3 regions of the Martinezella sp. CNPSo 3890 genome follow, and region 3 is predicted to be linked to each of the others. Evidence: riboswitches for the same ligand, from Rfam matches in the RefSeq annotation. Region 3 holds a riboswitch; each other region holds the start of a gene.
The links. A riboswitch is a leader RNA that binds a small molecule or an ion and turns the genes downstream of it on or off. The one in region 3 is predicted to bind thiamine pyrophosphate.
Positions count from the first base shown of each region.

Region 1: linked by a shared signal. The riboswitch ahead of thiB (thiamine ABC transporter substrate binding subunit) and the one ahead of thiC (phosphomethylpyrimidine synthase ThiC) in region 3 are both predicted to bind thiamine pyrophosphate.
Region 2: linked by a shared signal. The riboswitch ahead of thiM (hydroxyethylthiazole kinase) and the one ahead of thiC (phosphomethylpyrimidine synthase ThiC) in region 3 are both predicted to bind thiamine pyrophosphate.

Region 1 covers NZ_JBXSOR010000015.1:105,636-115,228, reverse strand. The annotation lists gene AC13RC_RS26810 (CarD family transcriptional regulator) at 142-714, shown strand; gene AC13RC_RS26805 (RNA polymerase factor sigma-32) at 1,122-1,985, shown strand; gene AC13RC_RS26800 (M48 family metalloprotease) at 2,014-3,438, opposite strand; gene AC13RC_RS26795 (thiamine ABC transporter ATP-binding protein) at 3,817-4,545, opposite strand; gene thiP (thiamine/thiamine pyrophosphate ABC transporter permease ThiP) at 4,538-6,175, opposite strand; gene thiB (thiamine ABC transporter substrate binding subunit) at 6,186-7,214, opposite strand; TPP riboswitch at 7,265-7,381, opposite strand; gene AC13RC_RS26780 (MDR family MFS transporter) at 7,452-8,987, opposite strand; gene AC13RC_RS26775 (MarR family winged helix-turn-helix transcriptional regulator) at 9,154-9,593, shown strand, end outside.
Region 2 covers NZ_JBXSOR010000005.1:98,101-107,693, forward strand. The annotation lists gene AC13RC_RS15060 (hypothetical protein) at 1-1,194, opposite strand, end outside; gene yghU (glutathione-dependent disulfide-bond oxidoreductase) at 1,408-2,283, opposite strand; gene AC13RC_RS15070 (hypothetical protein) at 2,484-2,828, shown strand; gene AC13RC_RS15075 (DUF1127 domain-containing protein) at 2,845-2,991, opposite strand; TPP riboswitch at 3,220-3,316, shown strand; gene thiM (hydroxyethylthiazole kinase) at 3,368-4,171, shown strand; gene thiE (thiamine phosphate synthase) at 4,168-4,803, shown strand; gene thiD (bifunctional hydroxymethylpyrimidine kinase/phosphomethylpyrimidine kinase) at 4,800-5,621, shown strand; gene AC13RC_RS15095 (3-oxoacyl-ACP reductase) at 5,618-6,382, shown strand; gene AC13RC_RS15100 (undecaprenyl-diphosphate phosphatase) at 6,462-7,334, opposite strand; gene AC13RC_RS15105 (hypothetical protein) at 7,536-7,748, opposite strand; gene AC13RC_RS15110 (transcriptional regulator NanR) at 7,853-8,557, opposite strand; gene oiaX (3-oxo-isoapionate-4-phosphate decarboxylase OiaX) at 8,744-9,593, shown strand, end outside.
Region 3 covers NZ_JBXSOR010000005.1:283,757-293,349, reverse strand. The annotation lists gene AC13RC_RS15930 (LysR substrate-binding domain-containing protein) at 23-892, opposite strand; gene AC13RC_RS15925 (urea carboxylase-associated family protein) at 1,014-1,874, shown strand; gene AC13RC_RS15920 (hypothetical protein) at 1,977-2,321, opposite strand; gene AC13RC_RS15915 (thiamine phosphate synthase) at 2,481-3,092, opposite strand; gene AC13RC_RS15910 (thiazole synthase) at 3,089-3,862, opposite strand; gene thiS (sulfur carrier protein ThiS) at 3,865-4,062, opposite strand; gene thiO (glycine oxidase ThiO) at 4,053-5,030, opposite strand; gene thiC (phosphomethylpyrimidine synthase ThiC) at 5,032-6,858, opposite strand; TPP riboswitch at 6,950-7,082, opposite strand; gene AC13RC_RS15890 (hypothetical protein) at 7,214-7,957, opposite strand; gene AC13RC_RS15885 (porin) at 8,563-9,593, shown strand, end outside.

The DNA.
Region 1 (9,593 bases), on a different contig from region 3:
ATCGCGATGGATGGGTTTCTGTTTGCATAAGTCTGGCTGGACCAGGATGAAGTGACCCGACGGTACGTCCGTCTCATCCGGGCCTGACTGACCCGGCACCCCGGCCCTAACGGGGCGCGTAACAGGGAGTTTTTGAAAAGAATGACGACCCAGCAGAAAAAACCTTCAGCAGCACGCCACGGCTTCAAGACTGGTGAAGCGATCGTTTATCCGGCCCATGGCGTCGGTACGATCACTGCGATCGAAGAACAAGAAGTCGCAGGCATGAAGCTCGAGCTGTTCGTAATCGACTTCGAGAAAGACAAGATGCGCCTGAAGGTGCCGGTGGCCAAGGCCATGAGCATCGGCATGCGCAAGCTTTCCGAGACGGATTTCGTCGAGCGTGCATTGAAGGTCGTGCAGGGCAAGGCCCGCGTAAAGCGCACCATGTGGTCGCGCCGCGCGCAGGAATACGATGCCAAGATCAATTCCGGCGATCTGATCTCGATTGCGGAGGTCGTTCGCGATCTCTATCGTGCCGAGAACCAGCCGGAGCAATCTTATTCGGAGCGCCAGCTTTACGAAGCTGCTCTTGATCGCATGGCGCGCGAAATCGCCGCCGTCAACAAGATGTCGGAAACCGAAGCCGTTCGCCTTGTCGAGACCAATCTGAACAAGGGCCCGAAGCGCGGCAAGGTCGTCGACGACGACGACTCGCAGGACGAAGCCGCATAAGGCCAAGACGCCACCATTGCTTCAAAAACCCGGCCTTCGTGCCGGGTTTTTTTCTTTGGAACCTTTTCCGTTCTGCCGCGTTTAAGCCTCGTGTTGGCGGTCGGTGTGGGTACTCTCCTGTGGAGAGGGGGTTCCATACAGGCCGTATTGTAGACATTCACGAGGACCGGCCTATGCGTTTTCACTCGAAGCTCCCCGGCGATCTGAAGATGCTTCAATCGTCAGACCCGTTCGATGAGATCGAACTAGACTAGTCATCGATTATCCGGCCAGCCGGATATCGGTTTCCAATTCGCAATTTCATTCATTGATTTCCGTCCGAACAGCGATGTTCGGAAACGATGCTTGCTGCCCTTTTCGTCGACCGCGGCATAGAGACGATTTGAGGCCGAACCCAGGAGATGCATATGACGAATATGTCTGCAGATCGGCGCATGATCAAAGTTGCGATGGCTGCTCCCTATCTCGATCGCGACGAAGAACACGATCTCGCCATTCGCTGGAAGGATCACGAGGATCGGGGTGCCCGTAATCAGATCGCAACCGCCCATATGCGCCTCGTCATTTCCATGGCGGGGAAATTTCGTAATTTCGGATTGCCGATGAGCGATCTGGTGCAGGAGGGTTATGTCGGCCTGCTGGAAGCGGCAGCCCGCTTCGAACCGGAACGGGAGGTTCGCTTCTCTACTTATGCAAGCTGGTGGATCCGCGCTTCGATCCAGGACTATATCCTGCGCAACTGGTCGATCGTACGCGGCGGCACGAGTTCCGCCCAGAAGGCACTGTTCTTCAATCTGCGCCGTTTGCGCGCCAAGCTTGCCCGCAGCAATTCCAGCGTTACCGTCCAGTCCATCCACGAGGAAATCGCCGTCACGCTTGGCGTCAGCCTCGCCGACGTGCAGACGATGGATGCGCGCCTTTCCAGCAGCGACACCTCGCTGCAGGCGCCTTCGATTGCTGGCGATTCCGAAAGCGCCGAACGCATCGATTTTCTCATCAGCGACGAACCGCTTCCCGACGAGCAGGTCTCCGACATGATCGATGGCGAACGCCGTCGCATCTGGCTGGCATCGGCTCTGAAGCATCTCAACGAGCGCGAAATGAAGATCATCCGGGCGCGTCGTCTTGTCGAAGATGGCGCAACGCTGGAGGAACTCGGCGCCGATCTCGGCATTTCCAAGGAGCGCGTGCGGCAGATCGAAAGCCGCGCCATGGACAAGCTCCGCAATGCGCTTGTCGATGCGGACCCGCGCATGGCAAGCTACGCCTGAGGCAGATCTTCTCCCGGCTGGGAGCGATCTATTCCGAGATAATTTTGACCCTATCGCCCGGCGCAATCGTCGCCCCGGTTGGTAGGGCATTGATCAGTTTGAACAGGTCGAGCTTGCGATCGGTGCCCATCATGCGGGCAGCGAGCGTGGTGATGGTGTCGCCAGGCTTGACGGTGACGACACGTACGCGCAGCGGCTTCAGCGAGGCCGCCTCCTCCGGCGTCATATGCCGGAAGCTCGCGCGCAGGACATTGGCGGTCTGATCGAGCTGGGCGATATTTCCTTTCGGCACTGCCGTCAGGAAACGGAAGATCTGCGTGCGATCGCGGATCACCGTGACATCGAAATCCCAACGATCGGCAGAGGCGCGCGCTGTCGCGGCCGGCATGCCATTGACGGTGATCGACTGAATCGAATTGGGATCGAGGCCCGTGACCCAGCCACTGGAAATATAGTTCGTCAGATTCTGGTTCTGGGTATCGGCAACGCCATCGAAACGAATGGCGATATCGCCCGGGCCAGTCGCCATGACGGCTTCGACCTTGTTGTCGATGCGGAAGTCGGGCGGCACGTCGAAGCGGATGCCGAGGCCGCCGTGCAGGAAGGTCTGGCCGCGCACATAGCCTTCCTCGGGGCTGTCGCCATAGAGCAGTCCATCGATGCCGTTCAGGTAATAATCGCGGCCGATGTCGCCGACCTTGCCTTCCTCGCCGAATTCGCGGGCATGCGCCTTGGCAAGATCGATGCGCTGCGGCGTGCTCGGGTGGCTCGAAAGGAAGTCCAGGCTCTGGTCGACGTCGGAATTGGCCGACATGAAGCGGCTGTAGTCTTCCATCGCGTTCAGGAAGCGAGCGGCGGCATAAGGATCATAGCCGGCTTGGCCGAGCGTGCGAATGCCAATCTCGTCGGCCTGCAGCTCCTGCTGGCGCGAGAAGGCGGCAAGGCGCAGCTTGCCGCGGGCAAGCGCCTGCTTGCCGGCCAGATCGCTCGACAGGACTTCCGAAACGACACGGCTAGCGATGACTTCGGCCTCTTCGCGCTTCTGCCTTTCGATGCCGTGGTTGGCGGTGACGTGCGCCATTTCATGCGCCAGCACGGCGGCGACTTCTGAAGCGTCGTTGGCGAGCGCCAACAGGCCGCGCGTGACATAGAGATAGCCGCCCGGCAGCGCGAAGGCGTTGATCGAGGGAGAGTTGAGAATGGTGATGCGGTAGGACTGCTGCGGATTTTCCGACACGCTGGTCAAGGCGCCGGCGATGCGGGCAACGAGCCTCTCTGTCTTGGCATCCTTGTATTCGCCGCCATAGCTTGCGAGGATACGCGGATGTTCGCGAGCGCCCATCTGCGCGCGAGGATCGTTCTTCTGGACTTCGGAGACGATCTGCGGATTGGCGGAGGGAGAAACGCTCGGCTGGTAGGATTGATCCAGCACCGTCTGGCAGCCGTTCAACATCGCCGCGGCCGTAAGGACGGGGACAAAGCGGCGCAAACGGGCTGCGACGGTCGCATCGATCCTTCGTTGTGCTCGCTTGCTCTGCTTCAGGACCTGCATCCTACTCATTTCGCTGTCATGCCGGCTCGGCGCCAAATCCGGTTGATCCTTACCGGGCCGATCATCGTCGTGCGCCGACAAAGGTTACTTCCGCCCCCATCTATCCGCATTTACCCGGACGGTCTCCACCCCTTGCTGTAGCCGATTTTGGCACCGGTTGCATAGCGAGACTCCGTTTAAATGTGGCGGCGTTGTATTTTAGCAAGCATTCCCCAAGACTTTCAGCCGCTTGCCGCGACGAAATTAAGGCAAAACCGGCGGCAAGATGCTGCGGCGCAATCAATGTTGCAGAAATGTGGTCAGCGCCGGAATGCCGTCTGTCTCCAGGAAGGTCCCGATGGGAGCGGCGAGCTTGATGGTGCCGCCATCGATGAAGACGGCGTGGTCGGCAAGGCGCCGCACTTCGGCCGGATCATGCGAGACGATCAGCACCGTATTGCCGGTTTCGCGATGCAGGGTTTTCAGGAGTTCGACCATGCCGGAGCGCAGGCCGGGATCGAGCGCCGCGAAAGGCTCGTCAAGCAATAGGACGGGCTTGTCGCGCACGAGAGCCCTTGCGAAGGCGGCGCGCTGCCGCTCGCCGCCGGAAAGCGTTCCCGGTTTGCGCGTCTCGAAGCCCGGCAGCCCGACGCGCGCCAGGGCTTGCGAAACCCTTTCCCCGTCCTCCTTCGAAAGCTTCAATGACGGGCTGATGCCGAGGCCGACATTGGTGAAGAGATCGAGATGAGCAAAGAGGTTGTTGTCCTGGAAGACGAGCGACACGGGCCGTTCAGCGGGATGCAGGCCGGTTACGTCCTGTCCGGCAAGCAGAATGCGGCCTCGATCCGGCGGTTCGAAGCCGGCTAGCAAATTGAGGAAGGTCGATTTTCCTGATCCCGACGGGCCGGCGACGGCGATGATCTTGCCCTGTGGCAAATCACAGTCGAAGCGGAAATCATGGGTGCCGAGGCGCAGCTCGACACCGGCCATGGCAATGCCCTGTTCCTTCATGTCGCGGCCGTCAGCCATGTCTTCTGCTTTCGTCATCGCGTGCACCCTGGCCGGCCGTACCGGCAATGGTCAGGAGAAGACATACCAGGCCAAGGATCAAGGCATATCCATCGGCATCATTGGTGCGGTAGCTGCCGAGCTTGCTATAGACCAGCCAGGGCAGGGTCATCAGGCTGTCCGAGCCGAAGAGGGCCACCGCGCCGAGATCGCCGAGCGACAGCGCCATGGCGAAGGAGAGGGCTGTGAAGAGCGGCTTGCGCAGGCCGGGCCAATCGATGAGGCGAAGGCGGGAAATGCCGCGAAGGCCGAGGCTTGCCGCCAGACGTTCGGTGCGCCGGACATGGACCGCATAGGCTGGCTCGATGACGCGGATGACGAAGGGCAGCGCCATCAGCGCGTTGATGACGACGATCAGAATGGCCGCAAAGCGGCTCGGGTCGCCCAAGGGCCGGAGTGCCAGGAACCAGCCGGTCGCCAGCACGATGGGTGGGACCAGCAGGATGAGGGAAGAGCTTCCGCTCAGCGCGATTGCCAGGCCGCGGAGGCCGAAGGTCTTTCGGCGATCCGCCGATATCACCGATCGGGCACGGATGATCGCAAAGGATGTCAGGACGGCCAGGAGTCCGGCGGCGAGCGCAATCGCAAGGCTGGTGGCGGCCGCCTGCAGAAAGATCGGCTGGCCGGCGAGCTTGAAGAGGTTCGCCTCAAGGCCGGTGACGACGACCGAAGCGAGCGGCAGGCCGAGAAAGAGCGTGGCCGCCGACAACAGAGCGGCATCGATCCATCGACGGGCAGGCGCCTGCCCATCGATGCGCCGCAGCGCGCGGCCGCTGGTGAGGCCATGATCGTCAGGGGCACGAAACAATGTCATGGCGCCGAGGATGACGAGAGTGACGACGATTTGCAGAAGCGACAGCATGACGGCGCGGCCGGGATCGAAATCGAAGCGCAGCGCCTGATAGATCGCCACTTCCAGCGTTGTCGCAGCCGGACCGCCGCCGAGGATCAGGACCAGTGTGAAGCTGGTGGCGCAGAGCATGAAGATCAGCCCGGCGATGCCGGGAATGAGGCCACGCAGGACGGGCCATTCGATGAAGCGGAAGACCGAGGCGGGCCGCATGCCGAGTCCGCCGGCCACAAGCCAATATTCCGCAGGAACACGTTCCAGCCCGGCAAGCATCAGCCTGCTGGCGAGCGGCATGTTGAAGAAGACATGGGCAAGCAGGATGCCGGCAAGGCCGTAGATGCTGATAGGTTGCGACAGGCCGAGAGTGGCGAGGGCCTGATTGAGCAGACCTTGCCGGCCCCATATGCCGAGCAGGCCGAGCGCGCCGATCAGCACGGGCAGGCCCATCGGCACGGCCATCAGCCGGATGAGCCAAAGGCGGCCGGGAAAGCGCGGCTGGCGCGCCAATGCGCGCGCGACCGGAATAGCGAGTACAACGGAAAGCAGCGTCGAGAGCACCGCCTGCAGCAGCGTGAAGCGCAGGACGCGCAGCAAGTAGGGATCTGCCAGCGGATTGGTACCGCCGGAGTCGATGCCGGCGGCGAGCAGAACGAGCACCGCGATCCCGACGAAGAGCACGATGCCGGCGAGGTTGACTGCCCCGCCGGAAATGGCGCGTCTTCGCTCTGGTGCCGTGAGTATCGTCAAGGCATCAGTTGCCGCTGGTGGCGGCCAGCCATTCGTCGATCCAGGTCTTGCGGTTCTTGTCGACATCGGCGGGGCTCATCAGGAAGGTCTTCGAGGGCACCACGAGCTTGTTGAAGGCGTCCGGCAGCGGCTCCGAAGTGGCTGAAACCGGCATCATCCAATTGCTTGTCGGGATGATGTCCTGGAAGCCCGTGGAGATCACGAATTTGAGGAAGTCGCGGGCAAGCTGCTTGTTCGGCGAGGACTTGATGAGGCCGGCGACCTCGATCTGGATGTAATGCCCTTCCGAGAAGGCGGCTGCCTGATAGCGGTCGGTCTTGTCCTCGATCATATGATAGGCAGGCGACGTCGTATAGGAGAGCACCATCGGCGCTTCGCCCTTTGTGAAGAGGTCATAGGCTTCCGACCAGCCGGGAGTGACAGTCAGGATGCGGCCCTTGAGCTTTGTCCAGGCATCGGCGGCCTTGTCGCCATAGATCGACTTGACCCAGAGCAGCAGACCGAGACCCGGCGTCGAGGTGCGCGGGTCCTCGATGACGATCTTCTGATTGGGATCGCCCTCGACGAGATCCTTCATGCTCTTGGGGGGATTCTTGACCGTCTGGCTGTCATAGATCACGGCGAAATGGCCGTAGTCGTAGGGCACGAAAACATCGTCCTTGAAACCGCCGGGAACCTTGAGGGCCGAGGTGTCGACGCCGCTGGCATCGAAAAGGCCGGTATCCTTCGCTTCATCGATGAGATTGGTATCGAGGCCGAGAACGACATCGGCCTTGGTGCCCGTCCCTTCCAGCTTCAGACGCGAGAGAAGCGCCACGCCATCGGTGACGGCAACGTAATTGACCGTGCAGCCGCAGGTCTTCTCGAAAGCGGCCTCGACCTTGGCGCCCGGACCCCAGTCGGCGGTGAAGCTTTCATAGGTGTAGATGGTCAGAGTCTTGTCGGCTGCTTCGGCCGTCTGGGCGGCAAAAAACGACGTTCCGGCGGCAAAGGCCAGGCCTGCGAAGAATGACAATAGCGAACGGTGTTGCATGACAGCGCCTCCTTTTTGGTTTCGTCTTGAAGGGGAAAAGGGCGCTATGATTTCGTCACGCGTCTAATCCCTCCGCCGGTGTTAGCCGGATCAGGTTCCGCGGGTTGGCCGGTGAAAGCCTCTCAGCCGAAATGTCCGAAGGACATAAGGCACCCCGTTAGAGCGTCGGCAGATTTAGCCTTGTGACGAAGGGATGACAAGGGAAATGATGCCCTTGCCGATTGCAGCATGAACGATTTACTCGGCAGCCTCCGCGACCGCCGGGCTTTCTAATTTCTTCGTCGCCCCCGGAAGCTGCACGTTCTTCAGCGTCAGCGCGGTCAAAAGGCCGAGAAGGCAGATGCCGGCGGCGGTCACGAACAGCGGGCTGAAGGCGCTCGCATAGGCATTGGCGACCGCCTCGCGGGTTGCTTCCGGCAAAGCCGCCATCATCTTCGGCGTCAGCTGCTCGATATCGGATACGCCTGATATGGAGATACCGACATTGCCGAGTTTGGCGGCGATGATGGCGCCGTAGATGGAGATGGCGATGGAGGCGCCGCCCATGCGCGAGAGCGTGACGGCGCCCGTTGCCGCGCCGACGTCACGGGAAGCTGCTGCATTCTGCACGCCGATGACGGGTACCTGCTGCGCAAGGCCGATGCCGATGCCGTGCAGCAGCATCAGGCCGCCGATGATGACGATGGGCGTACCGGCAGGCAGGAAGGCAAGTGAGCCGAACGCGATGGCGCTGCAGGCAGCACTCGCGACGGCGAAGGGCTTGTAGCGCCCTCTCGCGGCAATCAGCCGGCCGGCCGATAGCGAGCCGCAGACGATGCCGCCGGTCAGGAGAATGAACAGCAGCCCGGCCATCGATGGCGAAAGGCCCGTCGTCGTCTGCAGGAAGAGCGCAAAATAATTGACCATGCCGATGGCCACGGCGCCGCTTGTGATCGAAATGATCAGCAGAAGGCCGAATGTCGGGTTGCGGAACAACGTCATCGGCACGATGGGCTCCGGTGCGCGACGCTCGATGAAGACCCAGGCGATAGCGCAGATCACGCCGAAGGCGATGATGCCCAGGCACTGCGGCGACAGCAGAGATCCGAAGAGTTCGCTGCCGTCGGCGGCAAGCACGATGCTCGTCGTTGTCAGCGCAAGAACGATTGCGCCGGCATAGTCGATCTTCGGGCGTCGGGCCGGTTTGCGATAGGGAAGCATGGTAGCAAGGCCGGCCAGCACGATAAAGCCGATCGGGACGTTGACGAGGAAGATCGAACGCCAGCCGAAGAGATCGCTCATCGTGCCGCCGAGAACCGGGCCGATGGCGCCGGAAGCCATGAGTACCAGGCTCGAGTAACTCTGGTAGCGGGCGCGTTCCCGCGGCTCGAAAAGATCGGCGTTGACAGCGAAGATCGAGACCATGATGCCGCCGCCGCCGAAGCCTTGAAGGACGCGGGCGGCGATCAGCGTATCCATCGAGACGGCCAGGCCACAGACGGCAGAGCCAACCGTGAAGATCGCGATCGCCGTCATCATCACATATTTGCGGCCGAAGAGATCGCCGAGCTTGCCGTAGACGGGCATGACGGCGGAGAGCGAAAGAAGATAGGCCGATCCGATCCAGCCGAAGCGCTCCAGATGCCCGAATTCGCCGACGATCGTCGGCAGCGCCGTCGAGACGATCTGGTTATCCAGCGTTGCCATGAACATGGCGGTCATCAGAAAAAGGAAAAGAATAAGCCGCCGCTTATGATCCGCCACGAGCGGCGTGAAGCTTGTCTGCATGTCCATGGGGCAGGAAATCCGAACTTGGCCGAAACGTTGCGCGGTCGATCGAATGCGCGGGACGCCCGGTTTTCATAGTTGAGATATATGTGCCATTAGCATATAAATGTCAACAACAGGTGAATGCTGTTTGCATGTTTTATTTCTTTACCGCCTCTGATATGGTGGAAAGATGACATCTGCGACGAATACACGTGAAATTGAAGCCCAGGCCCTGACCGACGACGAGAATCTCCTGCGTATCGGCCATGCGATGACGCGCATGCGCCTACTGACAGGTCGCCGCATGATCGGCAGGCTTGCCATTCAGAGCGTCGCGCCAGGTCTCGAGCTGTCTCATCTCGACGTGCTCGATGTCGTGCGGCGGGCGGAAGAGACGGGCGAAGTCACCGTCGGCACGATTGCCGAGATGCTGCGGATCGATCCGTCGCGGGCGAGCCGCATCGTTGCCGACATGGTGACGCGCGGCGTGTTGCGGCGCAAGGCATCGCAAGCGGACGCACGGCGTATCGTGGTGGTGTTGACCGCGCTCGGGCAGCGATTGCTGTCGGAGATCCAGGCGCAGAAATATTCCGTCATCGGCAGCATCTTCGCCGATTGGACGCCGGAGGA
Region 2 (9,593 bases), 190 kb from region 3:
CGGATCGTTCGCAAGACGATCAGAGACGGCGTCGGCAAAGGCGGACAAAACGGCGACCACGCGATCTTCAGGAATATCCAGAAAACGTCCGAGTTCGAACAGCGCGGCTTTCCAGCGTAGCAGCAGGCCGAAATTGGCTCTATCCGGCAAGATATCGCGAGCGGCCCAGCCCTCCGGCCACTCTGCCTTTCCGCAATAATCCGCCAAGGCCGCTGGCAGTGCGCACGATTTGAAGCGCTCCGACATTTGGGGCGGGCAGAGAAGCGCCCCGCTGAAAATCGGTCCGGCAAGGAATTTCGAACCCGTGAGCGCGACCATGAAGCCATGGGCGAGATATGCGCGGATCGTCGCCGCCGACAGGCGAAACTGGCAGGCGTCGATCATGATATCCAGCAACGGACCGAAGCGCTGCTTCAGACGCAGAACGGTCCCGAGACCCGGGGCCAGCAGGCTGGTTTTCGAAACGTCCGTGACCACAAGCAGGCATCTGAGGCCGGCTGCGCGGGCAAGTTCGATGAGGCCGCGCAACTCCTCCTCCACCTCGCTCTCGGTGCGAAGAGAGCCATCCTTGTTGCGCACAGCAATGGCGGCGTTGCGCGTCGCGTCGCCCGCCCGCAATTCCTCACCCTTGACAACAGCTCGCTCGCTGCTGACGCGGCTCATGAAATGCCGCCCGGCCGACGCCGTCATGACGCCGCTGCCCGTCTCGTTCCCCATCAGCGTGATGGTCATCAGGGCACGTTCGTCCTCGCCTGCCAACAGCGAGGCCGAAAAAAGATGGATGTCCGTGCCCGATGTGGCCAGAATGGCATCGATCCGCGGCTGCGACGATTGGCTGAGGCCAAGCAAGCGCAGCAGATTGTCACGCACGCGCCCGATTTCGCGGTCGTAGATAGCCTTCGGCGAGCTTGTTTCCATCTCCTGCGTCAAATCCGCGTAATAGGATTCGACCGCGACAAAGGCGGCGGCGGAGATGGTCGATGCCGTCGACGAACCGAAAGCGAGATCTTCGGGTCGGGGCGAGGGGCCATAGCCATACATGTTGAGCCCGCTGACCGGATCGCAATCCAGCCGTTCGTCGCCGCCCGACACCAGATGTTTCAGAAGCGCACCCCTCGCCTCGCCTCGCTGCTGCGACGACGCACCCGCGGTCACGTTCTCATCCAGGGTACAGTCGTCAGCAATTTGCTGCATGGAGAAGCATTCCTCTTTCGCCGAACTCGAAAACGCTTCGCAGGATCGCGCCGCGCTCTATGCCGAGCGACGGACCCTCGGCAGCCGAACTTTATGCTTCGCAAGGTGGAGCGAGGCTGACTTGTCGAGACCGGCAACGCCGGTGGCAAGAGCAATAAAAAGCTCGCGATCCGGAGGACCGCGAGCTCATTTCAGCAAAAGGGAATTGTCGTATCAGCCAGCGGCTTCCAGCTTATCCTGCGTCTTCGTCTCGAAGTCGCTGGCATCGTGGCGCTCACGCAGCTGCTCGGATGGATCGCCCGACATGCGGTTGACCATGCGGCCGCGCTTGACGGTAGGACGCGCGTAGATTTGCTCTGCCCAGCGCTGAACATTCTTGTAATCCTGCACCTGCAGGAACTCGGCCGCGCCATATTGCCAGCCTTTGACCAAGCCGCCGTACCACGGCCAGATGGCAATATCGGCGATCGTATAGTCGCTGCCGGCGATATATTCGCTTTCGGCCAGCCGACGGTCGAGCACGTCGAGCTGACGCTTCACTTCCATGGCGAAGCGATCGATCGCATATTCGATCTTTGTCGGAGCATAGGCGTAGAAATGACCGAAGCCGCCGCCGAGATAGGGCGCGCTGCCCATCTGCCAGAACAGCCAGGAAATGCATTCGGCCCGAGCCGGCTGCTCGGTAGGCAGGAAGGCGCCGAATTTCTCGGCGAGATACATCAAAATCGAGGCCGATTCGAAAACGCGGACCGGCTTCGGACCGCTGCGGTCGAGCAAAGCCGGGATCTTCGAGTTCGGATTGACATCGACGAAACCGCTGCCGAACTGATCGCCCTCGCCGATCTTGATCAGCCAGGCATCATATTCCGCGCCGCTGTGACCAAGTGCCAGCAGCTCTTCGAGCATAATGGTGACCTTCACGCCATTCGGCGTTCCAAGCGAATAGAGCTGAAGGGGATGACGTCCCACCGGCAGTTCTTTCTCGTGAGTCGGGCCGGCAATCGGGCGATTGATATTGGCGAACTGGCCGCCATTGGCCTTGTTCCAGGTCCAGATTTTCGGCGGCGTATATTCGGCAGAACCGGTCATGGGCATCCTCCTTTTTCGGGAATCGAATTTGGGCGATCTTCGATGTAGCGCGCTACATAGGTCGCACATAGGGGCCGCTCTTCATTTTTGCGAGAGGAGAATGCGCACACTTTAATGCGGAAGCGCTCCTGCCGCTTGGGCTGAGCTGCGTCGCCTCATTTCCAAGTTAGGTCATTGCCAATCTTCTGGAGGTCCATGAAATGAAAAAGCCTGCCGCGGGAGGAGGAGCGGCAGGCTTTTTACAAGAACCGAACAGCGGATGGGAGGAGGAGTTCCGCTATTCCTGCAGCCGTCCCTGGGAGGAGGATAAGGACGTCTGCGAAGCGAAGGGATGCGGGAGGAGATGCATCGCTTCGATGAGAAGAACATACCAGTCTTTTGCTCAGTTCATAGGCATTTCTTTGCAAGGCAGTTATGCGCCATGCGAAAAGCAGAGAGCTAAATTGATGCAATCTTCAGCAAGCGCGGCGAAAAGGAACGGTGATATTCATAAAGCAAAAGCGCCTGCTCAAGGGAACAGGCGCTGGCATAATTCAGCTTTATAAGGAGCCGGTGCGGCCGTTAGCGAGCGATCGCTGCGCGGGCAACATTGCGGATTTCGCCGCGATCGATACCCAGATCATGCAGTTCGCGCGTGGACATACGGCCCAGTTCGGCGACCGTCTGACGATACTTGCGCCAGTTATTGAAAGAGCGTGCTACGTTCATGATGATCCCCTTTCCTTGGGCTTTCGAAGCTGAGCGGCCGTGCTTGGCGCTCCCGTCGCTTCGATGAGAAATATATAGTCGAAGCCCACAGGTTTTTGCAGAGCTAAGGGATCACTCCACCTATGCATCCATCGCATGGGTCGCCGAGAAAGCAGGCAATCTCACTCGCCAGCATGACTTTTGTAATTTGCTGGTGACAGCGCCGTCTTTGTCTGCGAAAAGAAGAGAGATGAGAGACAGGGGCGTCCGCCATCCGGCGGGCTGAGAAGCACCCTTCGAACCTGAACCAGATCATGCTGGCGGAGGGAGTCGCTCGGGACCTCGTAAAGTACCAGCACGTCGTCCCTGTGCGTCTCGCCCGCCTGAAAGGGGCGATATGCAAGACCAGACAACTGCAGGCAATCTGCTTCGCACCATGCGGGCTAACCCTCCGCTGGTGCAATGCATCACCAATTTCGTCGCCATGAATATCGCGGCCAATGTGATGCTTGCCGCCGGGGCATCGCCGGCAATGGTACATGCCGAAGAGGAGGCCGGCGAGTTTGCCGCTATCTCCGGCGCGCTGACGATCAATATCGGCACGCTCTCGTCCGGCTGGCTTGCGGGCATGCTGAAGGCTGCCCGGTCGGCAAACGAGGCGGGCAAGCCTTGGGTCCTCGATCCCGTCGCCCATTATGCGACCACGTTCCGCCGCAAGGCGGTCGCGCAATTGATCGAGCTAAAGCCGGCGATCATTCGCGGCAATGCATCCGAGATCATCGCGCTTGCCGGCGGCACGAGCCGCGGCCAGGGCGTCGATAGCCGCGACGCCGTCGAACACGCGGAAGATTCCGCCCGGCAATTGGCGGGAAAGCATGGCTGCGTCGTTGCAGTTACCGGCGTTACGGATTTCGTGACTGACGGGCGGAGGGCAAAGCGCATCGCCGGCGGTTCGTCATTCATGCCGCAGGTGACGGCCCTCGGCTGCTCGCTGACCTGCCTCGTCGGCGCCTTTGCCGCAGCAACGCCGGATGATCCATTCGATGCGACCGTTGCGGCGCTCGCGGTCTTTGCCGTCGCCGGCGAACAGGCCGGAGCGGCTGCAGACGGGCCGGGCTCCTTTTCCTGGCGCTTCCTCGACGCCCTCGCCGGCCTTAGCCCGGAAGTGCTGGATCGCAATGCAGGGATATCGGCGGCATGAAAGACTTCGATCTCTCGCTCTATCTCGTCCTCGATCCCATGCTGTGTGCCGATCTCGGCATGATTGAAACCACCCGTGCAGCCATTGCCGGCGGCGCAACCATCGTACAGCTGCGCGACAAGCATGCACCGACAGCCGCCATGATCGAGACGGGCCGCGCCCTCAAGGAAATCCTGCACAGAACGAATGTCCGGCTGATCGTCAACGACAATGTCGAGGCTGCCATCGCCATTGGCGCCGATGGCCTCCACATCGGACAGGAGGATATGAATGCCGCCGAAGCACGCCGCCTGATCGGGCCGGACATGATCCTCGGCCTCTCGGTGGAAACGGAAGCTCTCGCTTCCTCCATAGATCCCGGCATCGTCGACTATGCCGGGATCGGCCCGGTCTTTGCCACGCCCACCAAGCCCGATCACAAGCAGCCGATCGGCTTCGACGGGCTTGCACGCATCGTCAGGCTATGCCCCGTTCCATCGGTCGCGATCGGCGGCCTCAAGGGAGAGCATGCCGCAAGCGTTTACTCGGCCGGAGCCGATGGTCTCGCGGTCGTCTCGGCCATATGCGGCCAACCGGACCCGCAAGCCGCGACAACTGTCATCGCGAACACCATCAAGGAGGCTCGCCAATGATCCGCAATGTCTTATCCATCGCTGGCTCCGATCCCTCCGGCGGCGCTGGCATTCAAGCCGACCTGAAGGCTTTCTCTGCCCGCGGCGTTTATGGAATGGCAGCGCTGACTGCCTTGACCGCGCAAAACACGCAAGGCGTCTCCGGCGTCCATCCGGTGCCTCCACATTTCGTGGCAGACCAGATCAATGCGATCTTTGCCGACGTCCATGTGGATGCCGTCAAGATCGGCATGATCGCCAATGCCGCCATCGCCAGTGCCGTCGCGGACATTCTGGCGCGACATCGCGATGTACCCGTCGTCCTCGACCCGGTCATGATCGCCAAGGGTGGCGCCGCCCTACTGGCTGCCGATGCCGTTGACGTGCTGACCACGCGGCTGCTGCCGCTGGCGACCGTCGTTACACCGAACCTGCCCGAAGCTGCTGCGCTGTTGCATGACGTGGAGGCGAAAAGCCGCGAAGACATGGCGTGTCAGGCGCTTGCTTTGGCCATGCTCGGGCCTTCGGCAGTCCTCGTCAAGGGTGGTCATCTCGAAGGGGATGAAAGCCCGGATGTGCTCGCAAGCGGCGATCATGTGACCTGGTTCGAGGCGGAGCGGCTGCCGACCAAGAATACGCATGGAACAGGCTGCACGCTCTCCAGCGCTATCGCGGCAGAGATCGCCAAGGGCCTGTCGCTTCCCGAAGCTGTCGCCGTCGGCAAGACCTATCTCGCCGCCGCGGTTGCTGCCGCAGGCCAGCTTTCCGTCGGAAGCGGCCACGGGCCTGTGCAGCATTTCCATGCGCTCTGGCCAAACAGACAAGGAGCAGAGAAATGAGCCTCTCACTCAAAGATCAGATTGTCATCGTTTCCGGTGCGGGACGCGGCCTTGGTGCCGCGATAGCGACGGCCTTCGCCCGGGAAGGTGCGAAAGTGGCGGTCAACTATCGCGCCAGCCGCGAGAGCGCGGAGGCGCTCGCAGCAAAGCTCGGCGATCATGCAAAGGCCTTTCAAGCCGATATCCGCGACCTCGAAGACACCAAGCGGCTCGTCTTCGAGGTGACCGGGTATTTCGGCGTGCCGACGACCATCGTCCACAATGCGTTGGCTGATTTCAGCTTCAACGGTGACGCACGTTCGAAGCTGGATGCCTTGAGCTGGGCCGAGATGACCAGGCAGCTGGAAACCGCGCTGGAGGGCGCCTTGAACCTCATACAAGCGGCGCGGCCGGCGATGGCGCAGGCAGGCTTTGGACGGATTGTTACGATCGGTACAAATCTCTTCCAAAACCCCGTGGTGCCCTATCACGATTATACAGCCGCCAAGGCGGCATTGCTGTCGCTCACCCGCACGGCTGCCGCCGAACTCGGGCCACTCGGAATCACCGTCAACATGGTCTCCGGCGGCCTTCTGCGCACGACGGATGCAAGTGGCGCTACTCCGGAATCTGTATTCGACATCATAGCCGCGAATACGCCGCTGCGCCGCGTCACCACGCCCCACGAGGTTGCCGATGCGGTTCTTTTCTTTGCAAGCCCTTGGGCACGGGCCGTTACCGGACAGAACCTGATCGTCGATGGCGGCCTGGTCTTCGGATAGTCGCTCCGCAACGAAAAAGGCGCTGCTCTCCAGAGCAGCGCCACCTTTTAAGTCCGCAGCACGCTAAAAATCAGTTTGCTCAGGCCCAGCCCATGGTCAGCACGCCAAAAAGAATGACGGCGCCGAGCACGATTCGGTAGATGACGAAAGGCCAGGTCGAAAAGCGCTCCAGGAAGCGCATCAGCCCCCAGATGGTGATGAACGACGATATGCTGCCGACGATCAGGCCGACGAGCAGAACCGACCAGGCTTCCATCGGAATATGCGCCTTATGAAGCTCATACAGTTCCTTCAAGCCGGCGAGCGCAATGGCAGGCAAGCCGAGCAGGAAGGAGAATCGGGCGGCTTCCTCGCGCTTCAATCCGAGGAAGAGCGCGCCGGTCAGCGTCGAACCAGAGCGAGAAACGCCGGGAACGAGCGCGCCGACCTGCGTGATGCCGACGAACAGAGCATCGATCAGCGTCATCTGCTCAATGTCTTTCCGATGGCGGCTGTAGAGTTCGGCGATCGCCAGCAACAAGCCCATGACCAGGCAGGCGATACCGATCACCCAAAGGCTGCGGAGCGAGGTGCCACAGGCATTCAGGGAGGATGACAGCAGCAGACCGGCGATCACGATCGGTACGGTCGCGATCACGATGGCGATCGCAAGCCGTATGGAGGGAGAACTCCAGTCCCTTTGCCTGATGGCATCGAGCGACCCAAATGTGACGTAACGAACGTCGCTCCAAAAATAGGAGACGATCGCGGCGAGTGCTGCTAGCTGCATCGTAGCCGAGAAGGCAGAACCGGGGTCCTGCCAGCCAAGCAGGGCCGGCACCAGGCGCATATGGGCAGTGGACGAAACCGGCAGCAGCTCGGTCAATCCCTGCACGATGCCCAGAATTGCAATCTTGGCATAGCCCAGGGCAACGAAGCCCGTATCCACGCCTTGCGTACAAACATCAGCCACGTTTTGATATCCTCAGTTGTTCATGGGGGCTTTGCACCGGAGTGGTGCGACGAACTAGCTGTGAAACTGGTTCCCGGTTTGAAATTGGCAACACCTGGTTAGGGCGTCGCCGATTTCGCATCGGGACAGGTCGAGGATATAGCCGCGCAGGCTGAACTCTATCTGAAATTGCCGGCTCGAATTTCGGAGTTTGGCGTATTTCTAGCCTTCATCATCCGGCAGCGCCTGCATGTAGCGGATCATGGTGTAGAAGCCTGCAAGGAGGACCAGGGCGCCTGCCGCATGATGCAGATTGTGCAGCAGCGCATGATGATGCCTGAGCAGAAGGCAGCTCAGATTGTAAAGTGTTACGGCCACTGCTGTCATCAGGGCGGCCAGGAAAAGCGCCATGTTTCGCTGAAAGAAATCAATCATCACGCACACCTCATTTGAGTACCAATAGATTCCATTGGGATTTGGGAGGAATTACGACAGGGGGCATCCAGGCGCCGTGCCGGCGCGGGGGCGAGAACGGATGTTCATTTTGTGTAGAGCGCGCGCGATCTTTCCAAATGCTTGAGCATTGCCTGCTCGGCGCCATCTGCATCGTTTTCAGCCAGGCGCGCAAGGATTTCCTCATGTTCGACTAGGGTGAACTTTTCCTTGCCGGTCCAGATCAGCATGTCGGTGTGATAGGCTTTCAGCCATGCGAGCATCGCTTCGCTGACAGCCGCGAAGATCGGATTGCCGGAAATCTGAGCGATGCGCGTGTGGAACTGCATATCGGCAGAAATGAAGTCCTCGGCGTGTCCGAGGGACGCGCGCTGCCGCTCGATGATCTCATTGAGATCGGCGACATCTTTCTTGCTTGCACGCTGGGCCGCCTCGCGGGCCATGCCGCGCTCGAAGAAGATGCGGGCGCTCTTCAGCTGTTCGAGCGAATCGGATGATTGCGACAGCATGATCTTTGCGGTGAGGTCGACCTGCCGGAAGATCGACTTCGCCGTCAACTGAAGCACCTTGGCGCGTTCGCCGTGGGAAATGTTGACCAGCCCCATATTGGCAAGTGCCTGCATGGCTTCGCGGATTGCCGGACGCCCGACACCGAAGCGCTCCATAAGAACACGCTCGGACGGCATCTCATCGCCAGGCTTGAGCTCTCCCGACGTGATCAACCGCTCCAATCGGTCGAATACTTCATCGGATAGCTTTCGACGTACAATTTGTTCGACTGGCTGGCTCATGGAATCCCGCTTTCCCAAAGCTTTTCCTCCCTTATGCATTTTTGGCCGCCATGGCGGAAGCCCATACGAGTCGCCTTATCTGCAACCGGACAAAAAAATCGTTGCAGAAGTTGGAATACTCATTATACCAGATCACCAGTTTGCGCCACGCGAAAAATCGTCGGCGAGAGGAGCATTCATCCACTCATGACCATCACCATCACCTACCGTATTGAAACGCCCGGCAGCATCGAGGCGATGGCTCGTAAGATCGCCAGCGATCAGTCGACCGGCACCTTTGTCGCCGTGCCGGGCGAAACGGAAGAGCTCAAGGCGCGTGTGGCCGCGCGTGTCCTCGCGATCCGCCCCCTTGCCGACGCCGAGCGTTCAACCTGGCCGGAGGTGGCCGAGGACCATGGCCCGATCCATCGCGCCGATGTCGACATCGCCTTCCCGCTGGATGCCATCGGCACCGATCTTACGGCGCTGATGACGATCGCGATCGGCGGCGTCTTTTCGATCAAGGGCATGACCGGCATCCGCATCGTCGATATGAAGCTGCCGGAGGCCTTCCGTGATGCGCATCCCGGCCCGCAATTCGGGGTTGCCGGCAGCTTGCGTCTGACCGGAGTCAGCGGTCGCCCGATCATCGGCACGATCGTCAAGCCGGCGCTCGGTCTTCGGCCAGAGGAAACGGCCGCGCTTGTCGGCGAGCTGATCGGCTCGGGCGTCGATTTCATCAAGGATGACGAGAAGCTGATGAGCCCGGCCTATTCGCCGCTCAAAGAGCGCGTCGAAGCCATCATGCCGCTGATCCTCGATCACGAGCAGAAGACGGGCAAGAAGGTCATGTATGCCTTCGGCATTTCGCATGCCGATCCCGATGAGATGATGCGCAACCACGATCTCGTGCTGAAGGCCGGCGGCAATTGCGCTGTTGTCAACATAAACTCTATCGGGTTCGGCGGCATGAGCTTCCTGCGCAAGCGCTCCAGCCTCGTCCTGCATGCGCATCGCAATGGTTGGGATGTGCTGACGCGCCATCCCGGCGCCGGCA
Region 3 (9,593 bases):
CTCGAGTCGTCCAGCTTGACGCCTAAGCGATTGCGGCGCTGGCAGCAATCAGCCAGTCGCGGAACGTTTCCGCATCGTCGGAAAGATGGTCGGCTTCGATCAGCCAATAGGATTTGTCGGTATCCAACGCCGTATCGAACAGGGCAACCAGCGTTCCATTGCCCAATTCTTCTGCAATCAAGGCCGTTGGGCAGAGGCCCACACCTTGCCCGCCGATGACGGAGCCGATCATCAATCCGAAATCGGCAAAGATCGGTCCGGGTTTAGGAGGCTCGTGGACGCCTTCAAGGGTGAACCAGCGTGTCCAGGCGGCCGTCGTTTCATCGTGCAGGAGGTCGACATTAAGGAGATCGGCTGGCGTCCTGATCGGTCCGTGACGGCGCTCATATTCCCTCGAACAGGTTGGCCGCGTTTCGGCGGGCAATAGGGAAACCGCATTGACCGCTGGCCTTGGTCCATGGCGGATCAACAGATCGGCGTTTGCCGCCTCCGGCGTCCTCGCATCGAGCGCGTAGACGATATTGACCTGAATTTCAGGGTATTCCCTCTTGAATGCCTGCAATCGCGGTATCAGCCAGCGCGTGGCGACAGAAGCAATACAGGCCACGCTGACCGGCCTGTTGTTTCCGGCAAGCCGCAGCTGCCGGGCGGCGATGTCGATATGTCCGAGACCGTTTGCCACCGCTGCCCCGAAACTGCGGCCGGCCATGGTTGCCATTACGCCGCGGGCATGGCGCGTAAACAGCTTGACGCCGAGCCATTCCTCCAGGGCGCGCACATGTTGGCTGACACCCGCGGCCGTGAGATTGAGTTCAGCCGCCGCCTTGGCAAAACTCTCATGGCGAACGGCTGCCTCGAAGGCGCGAAGGGAGGCAAGCGGAACATGTTGCATCCGGTGAGGCTAAGTAAAACTTAGTCACAGCGCAAGGAGAATCGCTGTTGCGCAGGCGCCGTGTATTCTTAGAGTGATGCCTATGTTTCAGCGCCAAATCGGTGAGGAATGTGAAGTCGCCATGAACAGTATTTTCGATACGCCCGCTCCCGCCGATGCAGCCGAGCGGCGCGACAAGCCTCCTGTCATCGTCTATCCGAACGGCACGCTGCCGCCTGCCGATATGGATGTGCTGCGATCGGCGCGGCAAACCATGACCAAGATGGCCGAAATCGTCGTCCCCCCGCGCGAGGGCGGCAGTTTTCGCGTGCCGAAGGGACATTTCTTTCGGATCGTCAGCGTGGAGGGAGCGCAGGTCGGCGATCTCAATCTGTGGAATGCCGCCGATCTTTCCGAGCGTTTCTTCAGCGGCAAGACGCGAGCGTTGCATACCACCCATGTCGGTCTCGGCGATCGCCTGTGGAGCACGTTGCCCTATCTGCGCCCCATGGCGACGATCACACATGATACGCTTGGCTGGTATGGCTGGGATGCGGATGGAGCCGGCGTTCATGACGTCATCGGCACGCGCTGCGATCCCTATACGAACCGGCTGCTGAAGGGCGACGACTATCACCATTGCTGCCATTCGAACCTGTCACGCGCGCTCGCCAAAGAAATGAACATCTCTGCCCAGGAGGCAGAATTTCACGTTCACGACGTGCTGAACGTGTTCATGTGTACGGGCTTTACGCATGACACCCATCAGTATTTCATGAAGGCGAGCCCGGTGCGGCCGGGCGACTTCATCGAGTTCTTCGCGGAAATCGATCTGCTCGGCGCGCTCTCAGCCTGCCCTGGCGGTGACTGCGGCAGCGAACATTCGAGCGATACGGTGCCCTGCTATCCATTGCTGGTCGAAATCTGGCGACCCGAACCTGAAAGCCTTGCTGGGCGAATATACCCGGAGCGTAACCCCTATCCGAGGACGCACGGCCTATAATTCGCCGGCCTCAAACAGTTTTGCCGGCGGTTTTGGCCGCCGGCAAACCCAAATCATCCATGAAACGATGCATCCATTCAGGGCAGATGCATCGCTTATCGCTTAGTTACAAACGCGAATGCGCTCGTAGTGCCAGCCATAGTCATACTCGTTCTGGACGCGGCGATCCTCGTACCAGCATCTCGGCGGCGGGGGGGCGACTTCGTAAACCGGGCCTCTATTGGCAAGGGCGCCGCCGACAATCAGTCCGCCGAGAAGACCGGCAGCAACACCGCCGGCGATCGCGCCGCCATTGCCATGGTGGTGATGGCGACGCCAATCATCGTGGCCGCGCCAATCGCCGCGATAGCCGTCGTAATACTGCGCCTGTGCGCTGCTGACGGGCGCCAATGCGCCGCCTACGACCGTAGCGGCCAGCAAAACCGTAAGAACCGTCTTCTTTATCATGACCACCTCCAAAGCAGTCTTTGTGCTCAGCGAATGCGCGAGTCATCTAATTAACGTCTTCAGCATGATTATGTTCAGCTGAATATTCAATGAATGGCCCGTTCATCGGGCAAAGCGGCTGAAAATAACCCCTCCCACGGGCTCTGAGGCGCGAACTTGTCAATTTGGAGGCAGCCGCCGCGTCGCGTTCAGCCATTCGAGCGTCCGCGATTCGGGGTCTGGATTGCGAGTAATATCTGTCACGACTGCCGCGACATCGGCGCCGTGCTCAAATACGCTCGCAAGACGCTCGACCGTCAGGCCCCCTATTGCGACAAGCGGCCGATCGCCGATGCGAGCCTTCCACTCGCCGATCCGCTCAAGGCCCTGGGGCGCCCAGGGCATCGCCTTGAGGACGGTCGGATAGATCGGTCCAAGCGCTATATAATCGGGTTCGGCGGCAAGTGCCGTCTCCAATTCCGCCTCATCATGCGTCGAAAGCCCCAGCTTCAATCCGGCATTCCGTATGGCGGAGAGATCGGCGGAAGCGAGATCCTCCTGGCCGAGATGGATGAAATCGCAGCGCTCCTCGATCGCGAGCTGCCAATAATCATTGATGATCAGCTGGCATCCATGCGCGGCACAGATTGCCTTCGATTGGCGAATTTCGGCGCGAAGCTCTGCCTCGGTGCGGTCCTTGATCCGCAACTGCACCAGTCTGACGCCGAGCGGCGCCAGCCTCTGTATCCAGGCGGCGCTATCGACAATGAGGTAGAAGGGATCGAGCCTCACGAGAAAACCGCCTTTCCGATGACGGGTGTCGATGGCACGGCCATGTCGCGCGGCTCCAGCATGCCGGCGCCAAATGCCTGCCTGCCGGCATCGATTGCCTTGGCGAAGGCTTCCGCCATCGCGGCCGGATCGCCAGCCCCAGCAACCGCTGTATTCAGCAGCACGGCATCGAAGCCAAGTTCCATGACGGTCGCCGCATGCGACGGCCTGCCGATGCCGGCGTCCACGATCAGCGGTACCTCGGGAAAATGTGCCCGCATCGAGCGCAGGGCGGAGACGTTGAGTGGTCCCGCCGCCGTTCCGATTGGCGCGCACCAGGGCATCAGCACCTTGCATCCAGCTTCCAGCAGCCGCTCGGCGACGATGAGATCGTCCGTCGTATAGGGAAAGACCTCGAATCCCTCTCCGGTGAGGATTTTTGCCGCTTCCACCAGCGCGAAGACGTCTGGCTGCAGCGTATCGTGGTTGCCGATCACCTCGAGCTTGATCCAGTTGGTCCGAAAAACCTCGCGTGCCATTTTCGCCGTTAGCACCGCTTCGGATACGCCGTGGCAGCCTGCGGTATTGGGAAGGACGCGAACGCCGAGTTCACGAATCATCTCGAAGAATGCACCGCCATTGCGCCCGCCTGCCGTTTCCCTGCGCAGCGACACGGTGACGATCCCGGTTTGCGAACGTTTGGCGGCTTCCGCCAGTACGGCCGGGGAGGGGTAGCGCGCCGTACCGAGAAGAAGGCGCGATGCGAGTTGGGTTCCGTAGAGTTCAAGCATGATCAGCCTCCCTGCATTGGTGTCAGGATTTCGATCCTGTCGTCGTCGGTTAGGGTATGGTCATCGCGCTCGTCGCTATGGACAAGCTCGCCGTTGACGGCGGTTGCCAGCCATTCCCCCTCATATTCGAGCGCAGTGAGAAGCTGCGAGAGCGTGGTTGCTTCGATAATCTGGGTTTCGCCGTTGATGATCAGGCGCATTGGCGACTCCTTTCGTTGTGTCCGGAAAAGACGAGATCGGCGGCTTTCTCGGCCATCGCCGGTGCCAGCAAGAAGCCGTGACGATAGAGGCCGTTGACGAATACCGTCCCTTCCTCGCGCGTTACGCGGGGAAGATTGTCAGGAAAGGCAGGTCGGATGCCGGCGTTTGTTTCCATCACGGCGGCTTCGGCAAAGGCCGGGTGCAGCGCATAGGCTGCATTCAGGAGCTCCATCAGCGAACGGGCGCTGATCGGCCCTTTGAAATCGGTCTCGATCATCGTCGCGCCGACCATGAACAGGCCGTTGCCGCGCGGCACGATATAGACGGGAAAACGCGGATGCAGCAGGCGGACGGGGCGCGAAAGCGAGATCTCGTCGCTTTGCAGATAGAGCATTTCGCCGCGCACGCCGCGCAAATCGCGGATGCGGCCGATGCTGGCAGCCCCCGTGCAGTCGACGATGTCGGAGAAGCCATCGTCATCCAGGTGTCCGTCGACAAAGGTGACGCCTTTTGCAGATAGATCGTCCTTCAATGATTGCAGGATCTCGCGGGGATCGAGATGCGCCTCCTGCGGAAAGAACAGGCCCAGGCGGAACCGGCCGGCAAGCGAAGGCTCAAGGGCGGCGATTTCGTCTTCGCCCACCCAGCGATGGCCTGTCGTGCGGCTGGCGAATCGCTTCAGCTCGTTTTGATCGCGGTTCGGCGCAACGACGAGCGTTCCGTTGCGGACGACCTTGCCCGGCAGAATCGCGTCCCATCGATCGGCGGAATCACGACCGCGCTCGAGCACAGCCTCATCAGCGCTTTCCCGCTCGCACCATGGCGCCAGCATGCCGCCGGCAAGCCAGGAGGCGGCGCGATGAAAATTCCGGCTTGGATCCGAGATCGTGACCTCTGCTCCGCGCCGGATCAGCTCGTGAGCGACTGTGAGGCCGGCAACGCCGGCCCCTTTGATGAGGATGCGCATGTCACTCGGCCGGCTGAGCGGGGGCTTCGACCGGCATATAGAGATCGCCGCCCTCCCGATATTTCGCCGCCATCGCTTCCAGCCCTTCCTTCTGTGCCTCCGCGCGGATGTCATGTGAAATCCGCATCGAGCAGAATTTCGGGCCGCACATCGAGCAGAAATGCGCGACCTTGTGAGCTTCCTTCGGCAAGGTTTCGTCATGGAAGCTGCGGGCGGTATCCGGATCGAGCGACAGGTTGAACTGATCCTCCCAGCGGAATTCGAATCTTGCACGCGACAATGCATCGTCGCGGACCTGAGCGGCCGGATGACCCTTGGCGAGATCGGCGGCGTGGGCGGCAATCTTGTAGGTGATGACGCCGGTCTTGACGTCGTTGCGGTCGGGCAGGCCGAGATGCTCCTTCGGAGTGACGTAGCACAGCATCGCCGTGCCGAACCAGCCGATCATCGCAGCGCCGATCCCGGAAGTGATGTGATCGTAGCCCGGGGCGATATCCGTCGTCAGCGGCCCAAGCGTGTAGAAGGGCGCCTCGCCGCAGACGGCGAGCTGCTTGTCCATGTTCTCCTTGATCTTGTGCATCGGAACATGGCCGGGGCCTTCGATCATTACCTGACAATCCCTGGCCCAGGCGATCTTCGTCAGTTCGCCGAGCGTTTCGAGCTCGGCAAACTGCGCGGCATCGTTGGCATCGGCGATCGAACCGGGCCGCAAGCCGTCGCCGAGCGAGAAGGAGACGTCATAGGCCCGGCAGATGTCGCAGATTTCCTCGAAATGCTCGTAGAGGAAGCTCTCCTTGTGGTGATGGAGACACCACTTGGCCATGATCGAGCCGCCGCGCGAGACAATGCCGGTGACGCGGTTGACGGTGAGCGGGATGTAGTGCAGCCGCACGCCGGCATGGATGGTGAAATAGTCGACGCCCTGTTCGGCCTGCTCGATCAGCGTGTCGCGATAGATCTCCCAGGTCAGTTCCTCCGCGATGCCGCCGACCTTTTCCAGCGCCTGATAGAGCGGCACCGTGCCGATCGGCAGCGGCGAATTGCGGATGATCCATTCGCGGATATTGTGAATGTTGCGGCCGGTCGAAAGATCCATGACGGTATCGGCACCCCAGCGCGCTGCCCAGACCATCTTCTCGACCTCCTCCGCCATGGAGGAGGTGACTGCGGAATTGCCGATATTGGCGTTGATCTTCACCAGAAAATTCCGGCCGATGATCATCGGCTCGCTTTCGGGGTGATTGATGTTGGCCGGGATGATAGCGCGGCCGGCTGCGACCTCCTGGCGAACGAATTCAGGCGTGACGTGATCGGGAATATGCGCGCCGAAGCTCTCGCCGTCACGGACCAGCGCTTCGGTCTTGGCCTTGCGGCCGAGGTTCTCGCGGATGGCGATGAATTCCATTTCCGGGGTGATGATGCCGGCGCGCGCATAGGCGAGCTGAGTGACGGCCTTGGCATCCTTGGCGCGCAGCGGCTGGCGTTTGGCCGGAAATTCCGGTGTCAGCCGTTCGCCGGTGACGAAACCGTTGTCTTCGGGACGCACATGGCGGCCCTCATAGGCCTCGACATCGCCGCGGGCGAGCACCCAGTCGCGGCGCAACTGCGGAAGGCCCTCTTCGATGCGGATATCTGCACCTTCGACAGTATAGGGGCCGGACGAATCGTAGACGATAACTGGCGGCTCGCCCGATGTCGGATGGACGCTGATTTCGCGCATCGGCACGCGGATATCGGCATGGATATCCCCGGTGATATGGATTTTCCGAGAGGCCGGCAGCGGGCCGGTGGTGACGGTCGGAGTGAGGTTTTTTGCGGCAATGTTCATGGTGTGAGGCTCCAAGTTGCAGTTGGAGACCCAGTCAATCAGCCGGAATGATGAAAAGACGCCGGCATGGAATCCAGGCGGGAATCCGAAGCCTCGAGCGCTTGCACCGTCCCTACGCCAGTATGAACTGGATCAGGTTCAACGGGTCACTGCGCCCACAACCGGCAGAGCCGTATTGTTCAGCAGTATCTCAGCCCCTTGCCGGGACCCCCCTGGTGAATGTCAAAAGGCTATGCCTTACTCTTGTCCTCTGTCAACCCCGCAGCGGCGGTCGCATTTTTCGGGAGATTGACCATTGCCGCGCCCATCGAACTGCAACTTTATCGCGCAGATCATCGTGCGGACTTGTCGCTCCTTAGTAACGTGGTGTGGTATTGCCGACGAAGCGATGGGGGCCGGTATGGGACAGCTTGCTCGCGGTATCGAGCCAGATCTTGCCGCCGAGTGCGCGCCAGCGGTGACAGAAGGCGAAGTCCTCGCTGAGATAGATCCCCGTTCCCTCCTCGACCATGCATTCAAACAGGGCGTATTGGGTGCTGGGCGAGCGTTTGGTGCTGGGATAGGCGTGGATTGCGTTGTAGCGCAGCTCCGGATAGGCCGCGATCATTCTTTCTATGACGTTGCGCTTGATCAAAAGCATGCCCGTACCTGCATAGATGGCGCTGACGAAATCGCCATCACGCTCTGCAACCTGGCCGATAAGTGGTGTACCGACATAGTGAAGTGCGGCCGCCGCAAGTGTTTCGCCGTCTGCTGAATTGATGCGGGCCGCCGTCTGCCAATCATAATCCTTGATCGGATACATGGCGGCGACCACATCCTTATCGGCTTCCAGAAGTCTCATGACCTGATCGGGCTCGAAGCTGATGTCGGCGTCGATGAAGAGCATATGGGTCGCCGTTGTATCGTTCAAGAAGGACGAGACAAGCGTGTTTCGGCTGCGGGTAATCAGGGCGTCATTGCCGAGCAGAGCCAGCGTCAGCTGTATGCCCGCGTGCGCTCCCGTCTGCATCAGTGAGAAAATGGACTGCATGTAGTCCTTGGTAACGAGGCCGCCGAAGCAGGGGGTCGCTATGAAGATCAGCCGGTTCTCATTCATTCGCGATTTTCCCTCTCCGATGGCGCGAGTCGCCGGAATCTAGGAAAATTCAATATTTCTGTGTGTAGCGAATTATTGAATTTCATTGCTGATCTTTGCTCAAACCGACCGGTCATTGTGCCGTGGAATTCCCGATGGCCATATCATGACCAGATCGGGCAGCCACGGTCGTCATCGACCGCCGACATCGCGGTGGCCTTAAATGCGGTGACGGCCCTGACTGGCAGGCGTTCTCGTGAACAGGGACATCTTTGCGATCTCTGCCGGTGCCGCCATGACCTGCGGTCGCCAGTTGCATTTAAGCAACAGAGGCCAAGACTAACGTCCCAGCGCCCTTCATATAATTGACAAACATACGGGCTGTTTGTAAATCCAATACAGGACATAAGTTGTCTTACGGTCGAGCAATCGGCCGGATCGGTAGAGGCATTTCAAAACCTTTTACCGCGGGGGTAATCATGAAGGTTCGAGGGGACTCAAGCCAACATCAGGTGCGTATTTGCCGGGCTGCCCGGTCGTGTTTAGACCAAACCGATCCCCAGGGCAGTGTTCCAGTTCTACGCTCGCGGTAAAATAGAAGTGCATAATACAACCAGGAGTTTAAAATGAACATCAAGAGCCTTCTTCTCGGCTCCGCTGCTGCTCTGGCAGCAGTATCCGGTGCCCACGCAGCAGACGCGATCGTCGCCGCTGAGCCGGAGCCGCTGGAATACGTTCGCATCTGCGACGCATACGGTGCTGGCTACTTCTTCATTCCGGGCACGGAAACCTGCCTCAAGATCGGCGGCCGCGTCCGTACCGAAGGCGAATGGTACGATGCCTACAACCCGAACAGCAAGAACGGTACGCTTTGGCATACCCGCGCCGAGCTGAGCCTCGACACCGCGACCGACACCGAGTACGGCCCGCTGAAGACCAACACGGTCATCCGTTGGGACTGGAACGACGGCAACTCGACCTCAACCAAGCTGCTGTTCGCCAACATCAGCCTCGGCGGTTTCCTGGTCGGTAAGGCCGATTCGCAGTATAACTACTACATCGGCTACGCCGGCGACGTCATCAACGACGACGTGATCTATGACGGTCCGTACGAACTCAACCAGTTGACCTACACCTACGATGCCGGCAACGGCTTCACGGCTGTCGTCTCGGTTGAAGACTCGAACTCCAGCGGCTCCGGCGCCTCCTACGGCTCAAGCTGGTGGTCTGACGACAAGGGCAACCACTACGCTCCTGACGTCGTTGCCGGTGCTGGCTTCAAGTCCGGCGCATGGGGCTTCAAGGTCGTCGGCGGTTATGACTCCATCGTCGAAGAAGGCGCCATCAAGGCTCGTGTCGATGCCGACTTCGGTACCTTCTCGGCCTTCTTGATGGGCGGCTGGAACACGGACGGCGACAAGCTGAACAAGTACGCCGGCACCAACCTCGATCGTTCGGCTTGCCCGGCTAACGATGCATCGAAGTGCGGCTGGGGTGACTGGGCTGTTTGGGGCGGCGTTGGCGTTCCGATCAACGAAAAGCTGAAGTGGAACCTCCAGCTCGCCTACACCGACTCGAAGATCTTCGCCGCGACCACGAACGTCAAGTGGAACCCGGTCAAGAACCTGCTCATCGAGCCGGAAGTCTCCTACACCAA